Regions from separate parts of the Mesorhizobium sp. M1273 genome, predicted to be linked through region 2. Evidence: riboswitches for the same ligand, from Rfam matches in the RefSeq annotation. Region 2 holds a riboswitch; the other holds the start of a gene.
What was found. A riboswitch is a leader RNA that binds a small molecule or an ion and turns the genes downstream of it on or off. The one in region 2 is predicted to bind S-adenosylmethionine.
Positions count from the first base shown of each region.

Region 1: linked by a shared signal. The riboswitch ahead of metX (homoserine O-acetyltransferase MetX) and the one ahead of NKH30_RS12355 (O-succinylhomoserine sulfhydrylase) in region 2 are both predicted to bind S-adenosylmethionine.

Region 1 covers NZ_JAMYLV010000005.1:266,264-273,683, forward strand. The annotation lists gene NKH30_RS08800 (DUF1194 domain-containing protein) at 1-686, shown strand, start outside; gene NKH30_RS08805 (RNA polymerase subunit sigma-70) at 705-1,730, opposite strand; gene NKH30_RS08810 (SDR family NAD(P)-dependent oxidoreductase) at 1,773-2,519, opposite strand; gene NKH30_RS08815 (DUF1330 domain-containing protein) at 2,755-3,075, shown strand; gene NKH30_RS08820 (hypothetical protein) at 3,161-3,367, opposite strand; gene NKH30_RS08825 (hypothetical protein) at 3,366-3,587, shown strand; gene metW (methionine biosynthesis protein MetW) at 3,639-4,253, opposite strand; gene metX (homoserine O-acetyltransferase MetX) at 4,369-5,538, opposite strand; SAM riboswitch at 5,615-5,692, opposite strand; gene hisC (histidinol-phosphate transaminase) at 5,831-6,940, shown strand; gene NKH30_RS08845 (prephenate/arogenate dehydrogenase family protein) at 6,947-7,420, shown strand, end outside.
Region 2 covers NZ_JAMYLV010000009.1:63,514-70,933, reverse strand. The annotation lists gene NKH30_RS12370 (Hsp33 family molecular chaperone) at 1-691, shown strand, start outside; gene apaG (Co2+/Mg2+ efflux facilitator ApaG/CorD) at 698-1,090, opposite strand; gene NKH30_RS12360 (ceramide glucosyltransferase) at 1,318-2,469, shown strand; gene NKH30_RS12355 (O-succinylhomoserine sulfhydrylase) at 2,506-3,696, opposite strand; SAM riboswitch at 3,767-3,844, opposite strand; gene NKH30_RS12350 (2'-deoxycytidine 5'-triphosphate deaminase) at 3,980-5,074, shown strand; gene araD1 (AraD1 family protein) at 5,105-6,097, opposite strand; gene mmsB (multiple monosaccharide ABC transporter permease) at 6,289-7,420, opposite strand, start outside.

The DNA.
Region 1 (7,420 bases), on a different contig from region 2:
CGATGGATGAAAGGGAGTTTGCCCTGCAGCGCGCCGGCTATGTCGCGGCGCTGCGCCACCCCGACTTCATCAACGCCGTGCGTGCCGGCACCTTCGGCCGCATCGCCATCGCCTATTTTGAATGGGCCGGCACCATCCGCGACGATGCGGTCATTGCCTGGCAGGTCGTCGACAGCAAGGAGAGCGCCAACGCTTTCGCCGACAAGATCGCGGCCCGCCCGTTCAGGAGCTTTCGCGGCACCTCGATTTCCGGTGCTGTGGCTTTCGGCGCCGAGCTTTTCGACGGCACGGCCTTCACCGGCAAACGCCGCGTCATCGACGTCTCGGGGGACGGCCCAAACAACACCGGCTTGCCGGTCACAACGGCACGCGATGCGGCACTGGCGAAGGGCATCGTCATCAACGGGCTGCCGATCCTGGTCAGCCCGTCACCCACCTTCAGCCATCTCGACCGGTATTATGCCGAATGCGTTACCGGCGGGCCGGGCTCGTTCGTGCTGCCGATCTATGCTGCTTCCGAATTCGCCACCGCCACTCGCCGCAAACTGATCCTCGAGGTCAGCGGCATCGAGTATCCCAAGGTGGATCCGAGGACGATCCGCATCGACGCACCGATCGACTGCCTGCAAGGTGAGCGCGACCGAAGGTTTTTCTCGGACCCCTATTTCCCGGAACTTGACCGATAAGGCTGGCCCAGGGGTAAGCTAGGCTGGTGGCAGGCCGAAGGCCGGGAACAGAGATGGCCCGAGCGGCCCTATGAAGATCGTCAAGGAAGCGATCCCGCCCTCGGCTGCGTCGAACACATGCAGGGAATGGGCCCGCCATTCAGGGCCGTCGTGGCTGCGGGAATAAACCCCGACCGCCGGCTGGGCATTGGCGCGGGTGGCCAGTGTGCGGAAGCCGCCAAACTTAGGCCAGACGGTCTCGAAGAAACCGCGGATCGCTTCGCGGCCTTGATACCATTCACGCCAAGGCGGCATGGTGTAGATGGCGTCCTCACGCAGCAGCTCGATCAAGCTGTCGAGATTGGCGGCCTGCCAGGCCTGCATGTAGCGTTCGAGCAGCAGGCCTTCTTCGGGGCTGGGCCGTGATCGGCTGGCCGGCCGTCCCTGAGGATAGCGCGCCGCCAGCGTTGCGCGGGCCCGTTGCAACGCGCTGTTGATCGAAGCCGTCGATCCGCCCAGCAAACGCGCCGTCTCGACAGCCGACCATCCGAGGACGTCGGCAAGCAGCAGCGCGGCGCGCTGCCTGGGCGGCAGATCCTGGATCGCCGCGACGAAGGCGAGCTGGACGGCCTCGCGGCTCTCGTAACGGGCTTCCGGACCTGGCTCGCTGCCGGCAACGTCTGGAAGCTCGGCGTCGGGGTAGGGCTCCAGCCAGGCGATGTCGGCTACCGGCCCGCCTATGGCCGCCCCGTGCGAGGGCGGCCGTCCGGGTTCCCGGAGAATGCGACGCGCCCTCGACCTCGCCTTGATGGCGTTGAGGCAAGCGTTGGTCGCGATCATGTAGAGCCAACCGCGAACCGAACCTCGCCCGTCGAACTCCGATCTTGCGCGCCAGGCGCGAAGCAACGTGTCCTGGACGAGGTCGTCGGCCTCGTGCAGCGAACCCATCATGCGATAACAATGCAGCTTGAGCTCGCGGCGATGCGCGGCCGTGACCTTCTCGAAGGCCAGCCGATCGAGGATCGGCTGGCGTGATGGTTCCAGAGGTGGTTGAGCGTCTGTCATGTGGCTTGTGCGGTTACGAGCGAGCGTTGCATTACGCGCCCCTCAGGCGGCCGGGGCAAGCCCGCTACCGCTCACCATGAAGGAACTGCCTTGCGGCTGGCCGGTGGCGAGTGCGACCACCGCCCGTCCGACATCGGCCGGCGTTTGCATGTCGGTCATGGCGGCGATGAAGTCCGCCGGCTGGATGCCCATATAGGCCGCTATGCTGTCGACGCCGGCTTTGCCCACGCCGGTTTCCGGCATGATGCGCATCGGCGCGAGCGCCATGAAGCGCAGGCCGAGGCCAAGCCGGTCGGCCTCCTTCTGGCTATGACCGGCCAGGAACATCTGCATGCGTTTTGCGCCAGCATAGCCGCCGGCGTTCGGTGGTCCGCCGGTCAAGGCCGCGCCGCTGGAGATCAGAACGATCCGGGTCCCCGGCTTGAGCGGACGCCGCAGAGCGGCCCGGCAAAACAGGAACGACGCCTTGACGTCCGTGTCCCAATTTGCCGAGAACGCCTTCCAGTTCTGTTCATGCACCGGCGCAGAAGGCGCCAGCGCACCTGCGCAGATCACCAGTACGTCCGGCTCAAGCGCGGCGAAGACCTTATCCGGGGCGGAGTCCATCGTAGCATCGGCCGCGAGCGTCTTCACGCCCGAGACCTCCCAGGCAAATTGCGCCAGGGCCTGTTTTCCGCGGGCGACGGCCAGCACCGTCGCTTTCTCCTTGAGGGCGGCCTCCGCGATGGAGCGGCCGACACCACGGCTGCCTCCGACGACGACGACATTCTGATTTTGCAACGATCCCATGGATCACCTCTCTATTCCCGGCCGCCGGACCATCCAGGCGCGCTCATCGATAAGGACAGCGCAGGTGGGTGGAAATCATCGGTGCCAGGCGGAAATATCTTTCCGCTGACGGCAGCGGCGCGTCGGTTTTGTATTCAGTGTCATTACCTCGGGGGTAATCGACCTGTGCGCGACGTCTCGGCAAACTGCTCCCATCAAGCCGGTTGTCCGGCCTTCGACCACAAGGAGTTACGCCATGACCGCCTACGCCGTCGCCCATATGCGCCAGGTCACGCCGGGACCGCAGATCGTCGAGTACCTGCACAAGATCGATGCCACGCTGGAACCGTTTGGCGGCCGCTTCGTGGTGCACGGAGGCGAGGTGGAAGTCGTTGAAAACACCTGGCCGGGCTATCTCATAATCATCGAATTTCCCGATAGGCAGCAGGCGCGCGCATGGTACGACTCGCCCGCCTATCAGGAGATATTGCCGCTGCGTACCGGCAATTCCCGGTCCGACGTGGTCTTCGTTGATGGCGTCCAGCACCCGCACAAGGCCACGGACGTGCTTGAATAGAGGGAATGATCGGGTACAACCGGCGTCTATGGTGCCGCCATCCATCTGGCAGCACCGAATTTGGATCGCGTCTGCATCGGCAGCTTCACCGCCCCTGCAGCACCTTGATCGCGTTGGACATGTCGCCGTGCGACAATGCAGCCAGGTAATCCGAGTAGTTGATCCTCCCGTTCGCGAAGCCGTTCATCAATCGCGTGCAGAACGTGTGTTCCAATCCGGCATCCGGGACGTTCATGAGCGCGGCGAGGTTTGCCCTTTCAACCTTGCCGAACCGCATCTTGAATTTGGTCATGCACCGCTGGATCGCCTGCCGTTTCAGCGCCGGGCTGCCGCTCAACGCGACTTGTCCATTCTGGAAATCGGTCTTCGACGTCGTGCATCCGGAAATCAAAGTGGCCGACATCAAAGCTGTTGCTAAGACTAACGTCTTCATTGCTTCCCCCAAACCAACCCGTTTGAGACCTGTTAAAGCAACAAAGAATGCCGGGCAACTTCATTGGATTGAAAATTGAAAATATGGTTTCTTGCGCAGGTCTGAGGTTCGTTGCTTCTGCCTGTCAAACCTATCGTTTCAGCAGGAATACCGCTTGCTGGCCGAAAAAATTCCAGAACCACCACGGCATCGAGAAGCCGATCCGCTGGCCGTTGGCGTCGAGCGCGGTTGCCTTTTCCACCGTCGCGCCAAGCTCGTCGCACAGATTGACGAAGTCGCGAATGGTGCAGAAATGGATGTTGGGCGTGTCGTACCAGGAATAGGGCAGGTCCTTGGTCACCGGCATGCGGCCGTTGAAGAGCAGCGAAAGGCGCACCCGCCAGTGGCCGAAATTCGGGAATGAGACGATGGCGCGGTTGCCGATCCGGAGCAGTTCGTCGAGCACCAGCTTCGGATTGCGGGTCGCCTGCAAGGTCTGCGACAGAACGACGAAGTCGAAACCCTTGTCGGGATAGAATTGGAGATCCTTGTCGGCATCGCCTTGAATAACCGACAGGCCGCGCGCCACGCATTCGTTGACGCCGCGCTGCGACAGTTCCAGCCCGCGACCGTCGACCTTCTTGGTCTCCTGCAGCAATTCGAGCAGCAGGCCGTCGCCGGAACCGACGTCCAGCACCCGCGACTGCGGCGGGATGAGATCGGCGACGACTTCGAGGTCGACGCGCTGGGCGCGATTGACGCTCATGCCTTCGGCTCTTGCTCGGCACATGATCCTGATCCGAAAAGTCTGCAACTTTTCGGGGTCATGCGCTGATGCCTGGCGCATGGTCCTGATCCGAACAGCCTGCAACCTTTCGGGGTCATGCGCCAAGCCCTCTTGCCCGGGCGGCCGAGGCGATGAAGCCTTTGATGGCGGCGAACAGTTCGGGCTCGTCGAGCAGGAAGGCGTCGTGGCCGCGGTCGGTCTCGATCTCGACGAACGAGACCGAAGCGCCGGCCGCGTTCAGCGCGTGCACGACCGAGCGGCTCTCCTCGGTCGGGAACAGCCAGTCGCTGGTGAACGAAACCAGGCAGAAGCGCGTCTTGGTGCCGGCGAAGGCATCGGCCAACCGGCCGCCATGGTCGGCGGCGAGATCGAAATAGTCCATCGCCCGTGTCATGTAGAGATAGGAGTTGGCATCGAAGCGATCGACGAAGGTCATGCCCTGATGGCGCAGATAGCTCTCGATCTGGAAGTCGGCATCGAAACCGAAGGTCAGGGCTTCGCGGCCCTGCAGGTTGCGGCCGAACTTGCGGTGCAGCGCTGCTTCCGACAGATAGGTGATGTGGGCGGCCATGCGCGCCACCGCCAGCCCCTTTTCCGGCCGCTTGCCATGCTCGAAATATTTGCCGCCATGCCAGTCGGGGTCGGCCATCACCGCCTGCCTGCCGACCTCATGGAAAGCGATGTTCTGCGAGGAATGGCGGGCGCCGGTGGCGATCGGCAGCGCCGAGAAGACGCGCTCCGGATAGCTGGAGGCCCATTGCAGCACCTGCATGCCGCCCATCGAGCCGCCCAGCACGCTGAACAGCTGTTCGATGCCGAAATGCTCGACCAGCATCAACTGCGCCCGCACCATGTCGCGGATGGTGATGATCGGCAGGTCGAGCCCGTAGGGCTTGGCGGTGGCGGGATTGGTCGAGGCGGGGCCGGTAGAGCCGAGACAGCCGCCGATGACGTTTGACGAGATGACGAAGAAACGGTCGGTATCGATGATCTTGCCGGGACCGATCAGCACTTCCCACCAGCCCGGCTTGCCGGTCACCGGATTGGTGTTGGCGACATGCTGGTCGCCGGTCAGCGCATGGCAGACGAGGATGGCGTTGGAGCGCGCGTCGTTGAGCGTGCCATAGGTCTGGTAGGCGATCTGGAACGGCGACAGCAGCGTGCCGGCGTCGAGCTTGAGCGGCTTGTCGGCGCCGAAACGCAACACCGGGCTCGACGGCTGGTCGGCCTCGTTATTGGTTTTTCGAGCGCGCAAAGCGACCATCACATCTCCTTGCCCGGCCTTCAGTTGTCCACCGGTCCGGGCAACAAAAAACCGGCCATGCCTTCGCAAAGCCGGTTACAAGATGCAAACGGCCCTTTAGCAAGTTGTTTAACGTGGCTGCAAGCCGACCGGCCAAATCACCACGGAACTGTAGCCGTTCTTCTATGACTCGCGCATGGCTTCGTCAACGGCAAGTTCTTGATCCCGAATTGCCGGCCCTCGACATTCCGGGCCACGGCTTGTATTTCCGCTGCGGCTTCCGGATGGAGGCACTCTCGACGGATTTCATGAAATGAGCCAGACACCGGATCAGACACGTCCAAGGCCCCGCGCCGGCATCATGGACATCGAAGCCTATGTGCCCGGCAAGAGCGCGGCGCCTGAAGGTGTCGCCAAGGTCCATAAATTGTCGGCGAACGAGAACCCGCTCGGTCCTTCGCCAAAGGCGATAGAGGCCGCGCGCGCGGTCGCCGACAAGCTCGCGGTCTATCCCGACGGCAGCGCCAGGCGCCTGAGGGAAGCGATCGCCGAGGTGCACGGGCTCAACCCGGCGAACATCGTCTGCTCCAACGGCTCCGACGAGATTCTGGGCCTGCTGGCGCAGACCTACCTCGCACCCGGCGACGAAGCCATCATCACCGAACACGGCTTCATGGTCTACAAGATCTACATACAGTCGGCCGGTGCCGTCCCGGTGACGGTCAAGGAGACCGATGAACGCGCCGACATCGATGCGATCCTCGCCGCGGTGACGCCGGCTACCCGGATCATCTTCCTTGCCAATCCAAACAATCCAACCGGCACCTACGTGCCGTTCCAGGAGGTGCGCCGCCTGCATGCCGGCCTGCCGCGAAACGTGCTTCTGGTGCTGGATGCAGCTTACGCCGAATATGTCCGGCGCAACGATTATGAAGCCGGCGTCGAGTTGGTGGCCAGCGCGGAAAACGTGGTCATGACCCGCACTTTCTCCAAATTGGGCCTGGGCGGGGCGCGGATCGGCTGGATGTATGCGCCAATGCACGTCATCGACGCGATCAACCGCGTGCGCGGGCCTTTCAACGTCAATGCAACGGCAATCGAGGCCGGCATCGCGGCGATCCACGACCGCGCCCATATCGAACGCAGCGTCGCGCACAACGAGACCTGGCTAGCCTGGCTGAGCGAGCAACTAAGCGGGCTCGGGCTGCGGGTGACACCGAGCGTCGGCAATTTCAGCCTCATCCACTTTCCCGAGGACAAAAAGCATTCGGCGGCGGCCGCCGACGACTACCTCAGTGCGCGCGGCTACATATTGCGGCGCGTTTCCGGGTACGGTTTTCCCAACGCGCTGCGCATGAGCATCGGCACCGAAGAGGCCAATCGCGGCGTTGTCGCAGCACTCGCGACATTCCTGAAAAGCTAGAACACCATGACATCACCGATGTTCGAAAAAATCGCGCTGGTCGGCATCGGCCTGATCGGCTCGTCGCTGGCCCGCGTCATCCGCCGCGAGGGGCTCGCCGGCCAAATCGCGATTTCGACGCGCAGCGAAGCGACGCTGGCACGGGCGAGCCAACTCGGCCTTGGCGACACCTATACGACGGATGCGAAAGAGGCGGTTCGCGATGCTGATCTGGTTATCGTTTCGGTGCCGGTCGGTTCTTCCGGTACGGTCGCCGCGGAGATCGCGCCGGCGCTGAAGAAGGGCGCCATCCTCACCGATGTCGGCTCGACCAAGGCGTCGGTGATCGCGCAGATGCAGCCGCACGTGCCTGATGGCGTGCACTTCATCCCCGGCCATCCTTTGGCCGGCACCGAAAAATCGGGACCGGACGCCGGTTTTGCCGAACTGTTCGAGAACCGCTGGTGCATTTTCACGCCGCTGCCCGGCACCGATCCCGCA
Region 2 (7,420 bases):
CGCTTATGCCCGCTTCGATGCCGACCGGCTGCAGGCTTTGACTTCTGCCGGCGAGACGTCACCGCAGACGCTGCTCGGCAGCGGCGTCCTGGCGCTGACCATCGACCAGGGCGCCCACACACAACGCTACCAGGGCATCGTCCAGCTCGACGGCGTCACACTGGAAGATGCCGCACGCACTTATTTCCGCCAGTCTGAGCAGATTCCGACCGACCTCCGGCTTTCGGTTGCCAAGCTTCTGACGCCCGGCGTCGGCGGTGCCCGCGAACAATGGCGGGCCGGTGGCCTGCTGGCACAATTCCTGCCGCAATCGGCGGAGCGCATGCGCGTACCCGACCTTCCAGGTGGCGACGGCGATCCGCGTGAGGAAATCCACGACCCGACCGACAATTCCTGGCAGGAGCTGCTGGCGCTGCTTGGTACTATTGAACCGACCGAGCTGATCGATCCGACGATCGGTGCCGAACGGCTGCTTTACCGGCTTTTCCACGAGCATGGCGTCCGCGTGTTCGGCGGGGTGCCGGTCGCCGACCAGTGCTCATGCTCGAGGGAGAAGATCCACGGCATCCTCGAAGGCTTTTCCGCCGAGGAGATCAGGGACAGCACCGAGGATGGCAGCATTCACGTCGCCTGCGAATTCTGCTCGAAGCAATATGACTTCGACCCGGCGGAGTTTGCAGCGGCCGGATGACGGCCGTCAATTGACGGTGCGCCGCATTCCCGGCAAGTCGAGCGAGAAGGCGGGGATGGCGACGTCGAACGTCTCGCCCCGCCTGTTGCGCATGGTGTAGTGCCCGACCATGATGCCGGACGGCGTCGAGAGCGGGCATCCAGACGTATACTGATAGCTGTCGCCGGGGTTGAGTCCGGGTTGCTCGCCGACGACCCCGGGGCCGCGCACTTCCTCGACCTTGCCGGTGCCGTCGGTAATGTGCCAGTAGCGCGACAGAAGCTGCACGAACTCATCCGACTGATTGTCGATGGTCACCTGATATCCCCAGACATAGCGGTTTTGCGGCGGGTCGGAGTGATCCTCCAGATAGAACGGCCTGACCTGCACTTCGATGTTGCGGGTGACGGCGCTGTACATAAACTGCTCCAAAGCAATGTAGATGGAACTTTCGACGCTCAGCGCAGTTTGATCAACGATGCGCGTCATCTCCTTGCCCGACTCGAGCGCAGGTGCCGAAAAACAATGTCATTTAAGTGACACATGACAATGATGGTGTGCAGGCTTGTGCCGGGCGACTCAGCGTTCTGTCGAATTGTTGAAAACGGCCGTCATGCGGCCGGCACTTCTGGAGTGACCAGATCTCGATGGAACCGACATTCGCAGCCGCCCTCCTTTCCATAGCCCTCCTTCTTTCAAATCTCGCCAGCATCCTGTTAGCTTCGCTGAAGCTGAAGCGACCAGCCAGGATCGCACCGCCCGCCAACGCGCCGCCGGTATCGATCGTCATCCCGGCACGCGGCATCGAGCCGTTTGCCGAAGAGACGCTGGAGCGCGCCTTCTCACTCGACTGGCCGCGCTACGAACTCATCTTCTGCGTTGCCCATGCCGACGACCCGGTGGTCAAGCCGATCACCGCCGCAATGGCGCGCTTTCCAGCTATTCGCGCCCGCCTTCTAGTCGGTGACGACCGCATCAGCGGCAATCCAAAACTCAACAATTGCGTGAAGGGTTGGGAAGCGGCGCATTATCGCTGGGTCATCCTTGCCGATTCCAATGTGCTTATGCCGAGCGACTACGTCCAGCAGCTGATGGCGGCATGGCGGCATGGCACTGGCCTCGTCTGCTCGACGCCGATCGGCTCGCGGCCGGACGGCTTCTGGGGGGAGGTCGAATGCGCCTTTCTCAACACGCTGCAGGCACGCTGGCAGTACGCTGGAGAGGCGCTCGGCCTCGGCTTCGCGCAGGGCAAGAGCATGTTGTGGAACAAGCCGATGCTCGACGCCAATGGCGGCATCCGCGCGCTTGCCGCCGAGATCGCCGAGGACGCCGCCGCGACCAAGCTGGTCAACGGGCTCGGACTGCGGGTCAATCTTGTCGCCTCGCCCTTCGAACAGCCGCTCGGCCGGCGCACGCTTGGCGAGATCTGGTCGCGGCAGGCGCGCTGGGCGCGGCTGCGCCGCGTCACCTTCGCGCTGTTCTTCGCCCCCGAGATCCTGATCGGCGCGGCGCCGCCGCTGGTGCTTGCGCTGATCGCGGCGGCTGACGCCGGCGTCAGCCTGCCGGCAACCGCCATCGCCGTGCTGGTTGCGGCCTACCTGCCGGAATGCGCCTTGGCCTCGGCCAAGGGATGGCAGCTGTCGCTGCGCACCATCCCGGCGATGATGGCGCGAGACCTGATGCTTCCCGCCATTTGGGCGCGCGGATGGCTGAGCGGCGCCGTCGACTGGCGCGGCAATGTGATGACTATCCAGACCAAGGCCGTCGCGGAGCTGGAAGAGACCCCGTCCGGCGCCTGATCGGCGCGTCCCCGCTCGCCTCTGTTCGGCCAGCCCTTATCCGGCAAACCTCAGTGCCTGCTCGATGTCTTCGAGCAGGTCGTCGGCGTCCTCAAGGCCAACTGACAGCCTGAGCGTTCCCGGTCCGATGCCGAGCTCGGCGCGGGCCTCATCGGTCAAGTTCTTGTGCGTCGTCGTGGCCGGATGGGTGATCAGGCTCTTGGCGTCGCCGAGATTGTTGGAAATGAGCACGACGTCGAGTGCGTTCTGGAAGGCAAAGGCCCCCTGCTTGCCGGCCTTCACATCCATGCAGATCAGCGTCGAGCCACCCGACATCTGCCTCTTGACCACGGCCGCTTGCGGGTGATCGGCACGGCCGGGATAGATGACACGGGCGATTTGCGGGCGCTCGGCCAGGAAATCCGCGATGCGGCCGGCACTTTCCGTCTGCTGGCGTACGCGTAGCGGCAGCGTCTCCAGGCCTTTCAGCAGCGTCCAGGCATTGAAGGGCGAGAGGCTTGGGCCGGTGTGGCGGAAATAGTCATGCAGGTTCTCGTCGATCCATTTCTTGTCCGACAGAACGATGCCGCCAAGACAGCGCCCCTGGCCGTCAATATGCTTCGTGGCCGAATAGACGACGATGTGGGCGCCGAGCTGCAGGGGTTTCTGCTGCAAGGGCGTGGCGAACACATTGTCGACGATCAGCCTGGCGCCGATCGCATTGGCAAGTGCCGCGACGGCGGCAATGTCGATCACTTCCAGCGTAGGATTGGTCGGGCTTTCCAGGAAGAACAGTTTGGTGTTCGGCTTGACCGCCTTTTCCCAATTGGCGATGTCGGTGCCGTCGACCAGCGTTGCCTCAATGCCGTATTTCGGCGCCAGCGTCTCGACCACCCAGCGGCAGGAGCCGAACAGCGCGCGCGCCGCCACGATATGGTCGCCCGCCTTGGCGCTGCACAGCAGTGCTGCCGTCACCGCCGCCATGCCGGATGCCGTGGCGCGCGCGTCTTCGGCTCCTTCCAGCGCGCACATGCGTTTCTCAAACATGTCGACCGTCGGATTGGCATAGCGCGAATAGATGAAGCCCGGCTCCTCGCCCTTGAAGCGGGCCTCCGCCGCTTGCGCCGTCTCGTAGACATAGCCTTGGGTGAGATACATCGCCTCGGAGGTCTCGCCGAAGCCGGAACGCAGCGTTCCGGCATGCACGAGTGCGGTCTGAGGCTTCCAGTCGCGCTTCTTGGTCATCATTCTATCCAAACACCAAAATTGGTCCAAACAACAAAAAACCGGTCGCGAAAGTCGCAACCGGTCCATATGGCCTTGCGGCCCGACGGTCCTTTAGCGACTTGTTTAACGTGGCTGCAAGCCGACCGGCCAAATCACCACGGGATAACGAGCTTTAGACCCGCGCCACGCTTGCGTCAATTGCCGGCATGATTAAGAGGGTTGTACCAAGCAGGTGCCAAACGCGTCCACGGTCGGACCTGCGACAGAACAAGACCTCGCCCGGCGTTCGAACGGAGCCAGACCCTTGCGGCAGACAGGCATTCTTCCCGATCAGGATATTTCCGCGCTGTTCCAGACGGGCGCGCTGAAATCGCCGCGCACGCTCGATGCCGATCAGATCCAGCCGGCCAGCCTTGACCTCAGGCTCGGCGACAAGGCCTGGCGGGTGCGTGCTTCCTTCTTGCCCGGCCCGGACCACAGGGTTGCCGACAAGCTCGACCGGCTGAAGCTGCACGAGATCAACCTCGCCGAAGGTGCCGTGCTGGAAACCGGCTGCGTCTACATCGTGCCGCTGCTCGAAAGCCTGGCGCTGCCCGCCCATATTTCCGCCTCCGCCAACCCGAAAAGCTCGACCGGACGGCTCGATATCTTCACTCGGGTAATGACCGACCGCGGCCACGAGTTCGACAAGATCGCCGCCGGCTATGAAGGCCCGCTCTACCTGGAGGTCAGCCCGCGCACTTTCCCGATCGTCGTGCGGACCGGCTCGCGGCTGTCGCAGATCAGGTTCCGCACCGGCAATGCGCTCTTGTCGGAAAACGAGCTGCACGAGTTGCACCGCGCCGAAATGTTGGTCGCCACCGAACCACCCAACATCTCAGGCGGGGGCATCGCGCTATCGATCGATCTCGACGGAGACAAGGACGGGCTGGTCGGCTATCGCGGCAAGCACCACACCGGCCTGGTCGACGTCGACAAGCGCGCCGCGCAGGAGGTCGTCGATTTCTGGGAGCCGCTCTACAAGAGCGGTGCCGGCGAGCTGGTGCTCGATCCGGACGAATTCTATATTCTGGTGTCGCGCGAGGCGGTGCATGTGCCGCCGCTCTACGCGGCCGAGATGACGCCCTTCGATCCGCTGGTCGGCGAGTTCCGCGTCCATTATGCCGGTTTCTTCGACCCGGGTTTCGGCCATTCGGCGTCGGGCGGCGCCGGCAGCCGGGCGGTGCTCGAGGTACGCAGCCACGAAGTGCCGTTCATCCTCGACCACGGCCAGATCGTCGGACGGTTGGTCTATGAGCACATGCTGAAACGGCCGCGGGCGCTCTACGGCACTGATCTCGGCTCGAATTATCAGGCACAGGGCCTGAAACTGTCCAAGCATTTCCGCGCCGCGCGCTGACCTTCCTCTCACTTGCGGGCTACGCCCGGCTCAAAGTGCCTTCACCGCCACCTTCACCGGCTGCTCGATTTCAAGCGGGTTGCGCAGTGGCAGGCCGAAATCCTGCGCCTCGATTTCGAATACGTCACCGGCCTCGGTCCTGATGCCGTCGGCAAAGGACAGCGTCGCCGTGCCGAACATGTGCACATGCACGTCGCCCGGCTGGCGGAAGGCCGAGTATTTGAAGTGGTGATGCTCGAGATTGCCAATGGTGTGCGACATGTTCGCCTCGCCCGACAGGAACGGCTTTTCCCAAAGCAGCTTGCCGTCGCGCAGGATGCGTGAAGCGCCGCGGATATCGGACGGCAGATCGCCGATCAGGATCTCCGGCCCGAACGAAGCGTTGCGCAGCTTGGAATGGGCAAGGAAGAGATAGTTCACACGCTCGGTGACATGGTCGGAAAACTCGTTAGACAGCGTGAAGCCGACGCGGAACGGGGCGCCGTCGTCGCCGATCACATAGATACCGGCGATTTCCGGCTCCTCGCCGGCATCCTGGGCGAAGGCCGGCGACATAAGCGCCGCCCCGGGCGCCACCGCCATGGTGCCGTTGCCCTTGTAGAACCATTCCGGCTGCACGCCGATCTGGCCCTTCGCCGGCTTGCCGCCCTCAAGCCCCATGCGGAACATCTTCATGGAATCGGTCAGCTGTTCCTCGCCGTCCGTGCTGAGCTTCTTGTGCATGGAATCGCGGGTCGCGGCGGAGCCGAGATGCGTCAGCCCGGTGCCGGTGAGATGGAGATGCGCCGGATCGGGATGGTTGATCGGCGACAGCAGCCGGCCCTTCTTGTAGGCAGCGTCGAGGTCGACGGTTTCGCCGAAGCCCTTGCGCTCGATCAGGGCGACAAGCCCGCTGCCGGTACGCGCGGCTTCCATCGCCAGCGAATAGACGCTGCGGGCGCCGTTGATGACGCGGGTCTTGCCGCCGTTGCGGGCAACGACGCGGATCGTCTCGGCGTCGTCGAGGATTTGTGAGATCAGCATGGTAACCCTCTCTGAATTGTGGGCTGGCCTGCCCTTTCTCGGCAAACCCTACCCTGCGCGGCCCGGACCCTGTCCGCGCCTCGGTTGAAATTCTTCGTCCGGATTGCGCTCGCGGATCAGGTCCCTCGGGGGGACTTCTTTGCGCCGCCCGGCAGCGTCGCGATGTGACCCGTATGCCTCCTGGTTGCCTCTCAAGCCTTGTTCTTGTTGTAGACGTCGAAGACGACGGCGCCGAGCAGCACCAGGCCTTTGACCACCTGCTGCCAATCGACATTGACGCCCATGATCGACATGCCGTTGTTCATGACGCCCATGATGAAGCCGCCGACCACCGCGCCGATCACCTGGCCGACGCCGCCCATCGCCGAAGCGCCACCGATGAACACCGCGGCGATGACGTCGAGCTCGCTGCCGAGGCCGGCCGCCGGCACAGCCTGCCCCAGGCGCGCTGCGATAATCAGGCCGCCGAGTGCCGACAGCACGCCCATATTGATGAACACCATCAACGTCAGCCGTTCGGTCTTGATGCCCGATAGCTGGGCTGCCTTGGCATTGCCGCCCATCGCATAGATGCGACGGCCGATCGTCATGCGTTTGGTAACGAAGACGAACAAGGCGATCAGCACGCCCATCACCATGAGAACGATGGGGAGGCCCCTATAGGTGGCGAATTGGTAGACGAGAAACAGCGCCAGCGCGCTGATCACCAGGGTCTTGACGACGAACAGCGAGAAGGGCTCGGCTTCGTAGCCATGCTTCTCGCGGGTGCGCCGTGCCCTGAGCCCGAAATAGGCATAGGCGAGCACGGCGACGAGGCCGATCACGATCGTCGTCAGGTGCAGCGTCAGGCCGCTGCCGACAATGGTTTTGCCGGCGGCGTTCACGGTTGGCGGTATCAGCGTCAATGGGCCGATCAGGTCCGGAATGAAGCCGGAACTGAGCGCCTTGAAGCCGACGGGAAGCGGCCCTACGGAAGACCCGCCACCCAGCAGCGCCTGGCAGATGCCGCGGAAGATCAGCATGCCCGCCAGCGTGACGATGAAGCTCGGTATTCGGTGATAGGCAATCCAGTAGCCTTGTGCCCCGCCGATCGCACCACCGACGATCAGGCAGATGATCGACACCACCAGCGGATTGCTCAATGGGCCAAGCGGCCAGATGACCATCATCATCGCCGCCAGCGCGCCGATGAAGCCGGCGACGGAGCCGACGCTGAGATCGATGTGGCCCGAAACGATCACCAGAAGCATGCCCAGCGCCATCACGATGATGAAGCTGTTCTGCTGCACGAGATTGCTGAGGTTCACCGGCTTGAACAGCGTT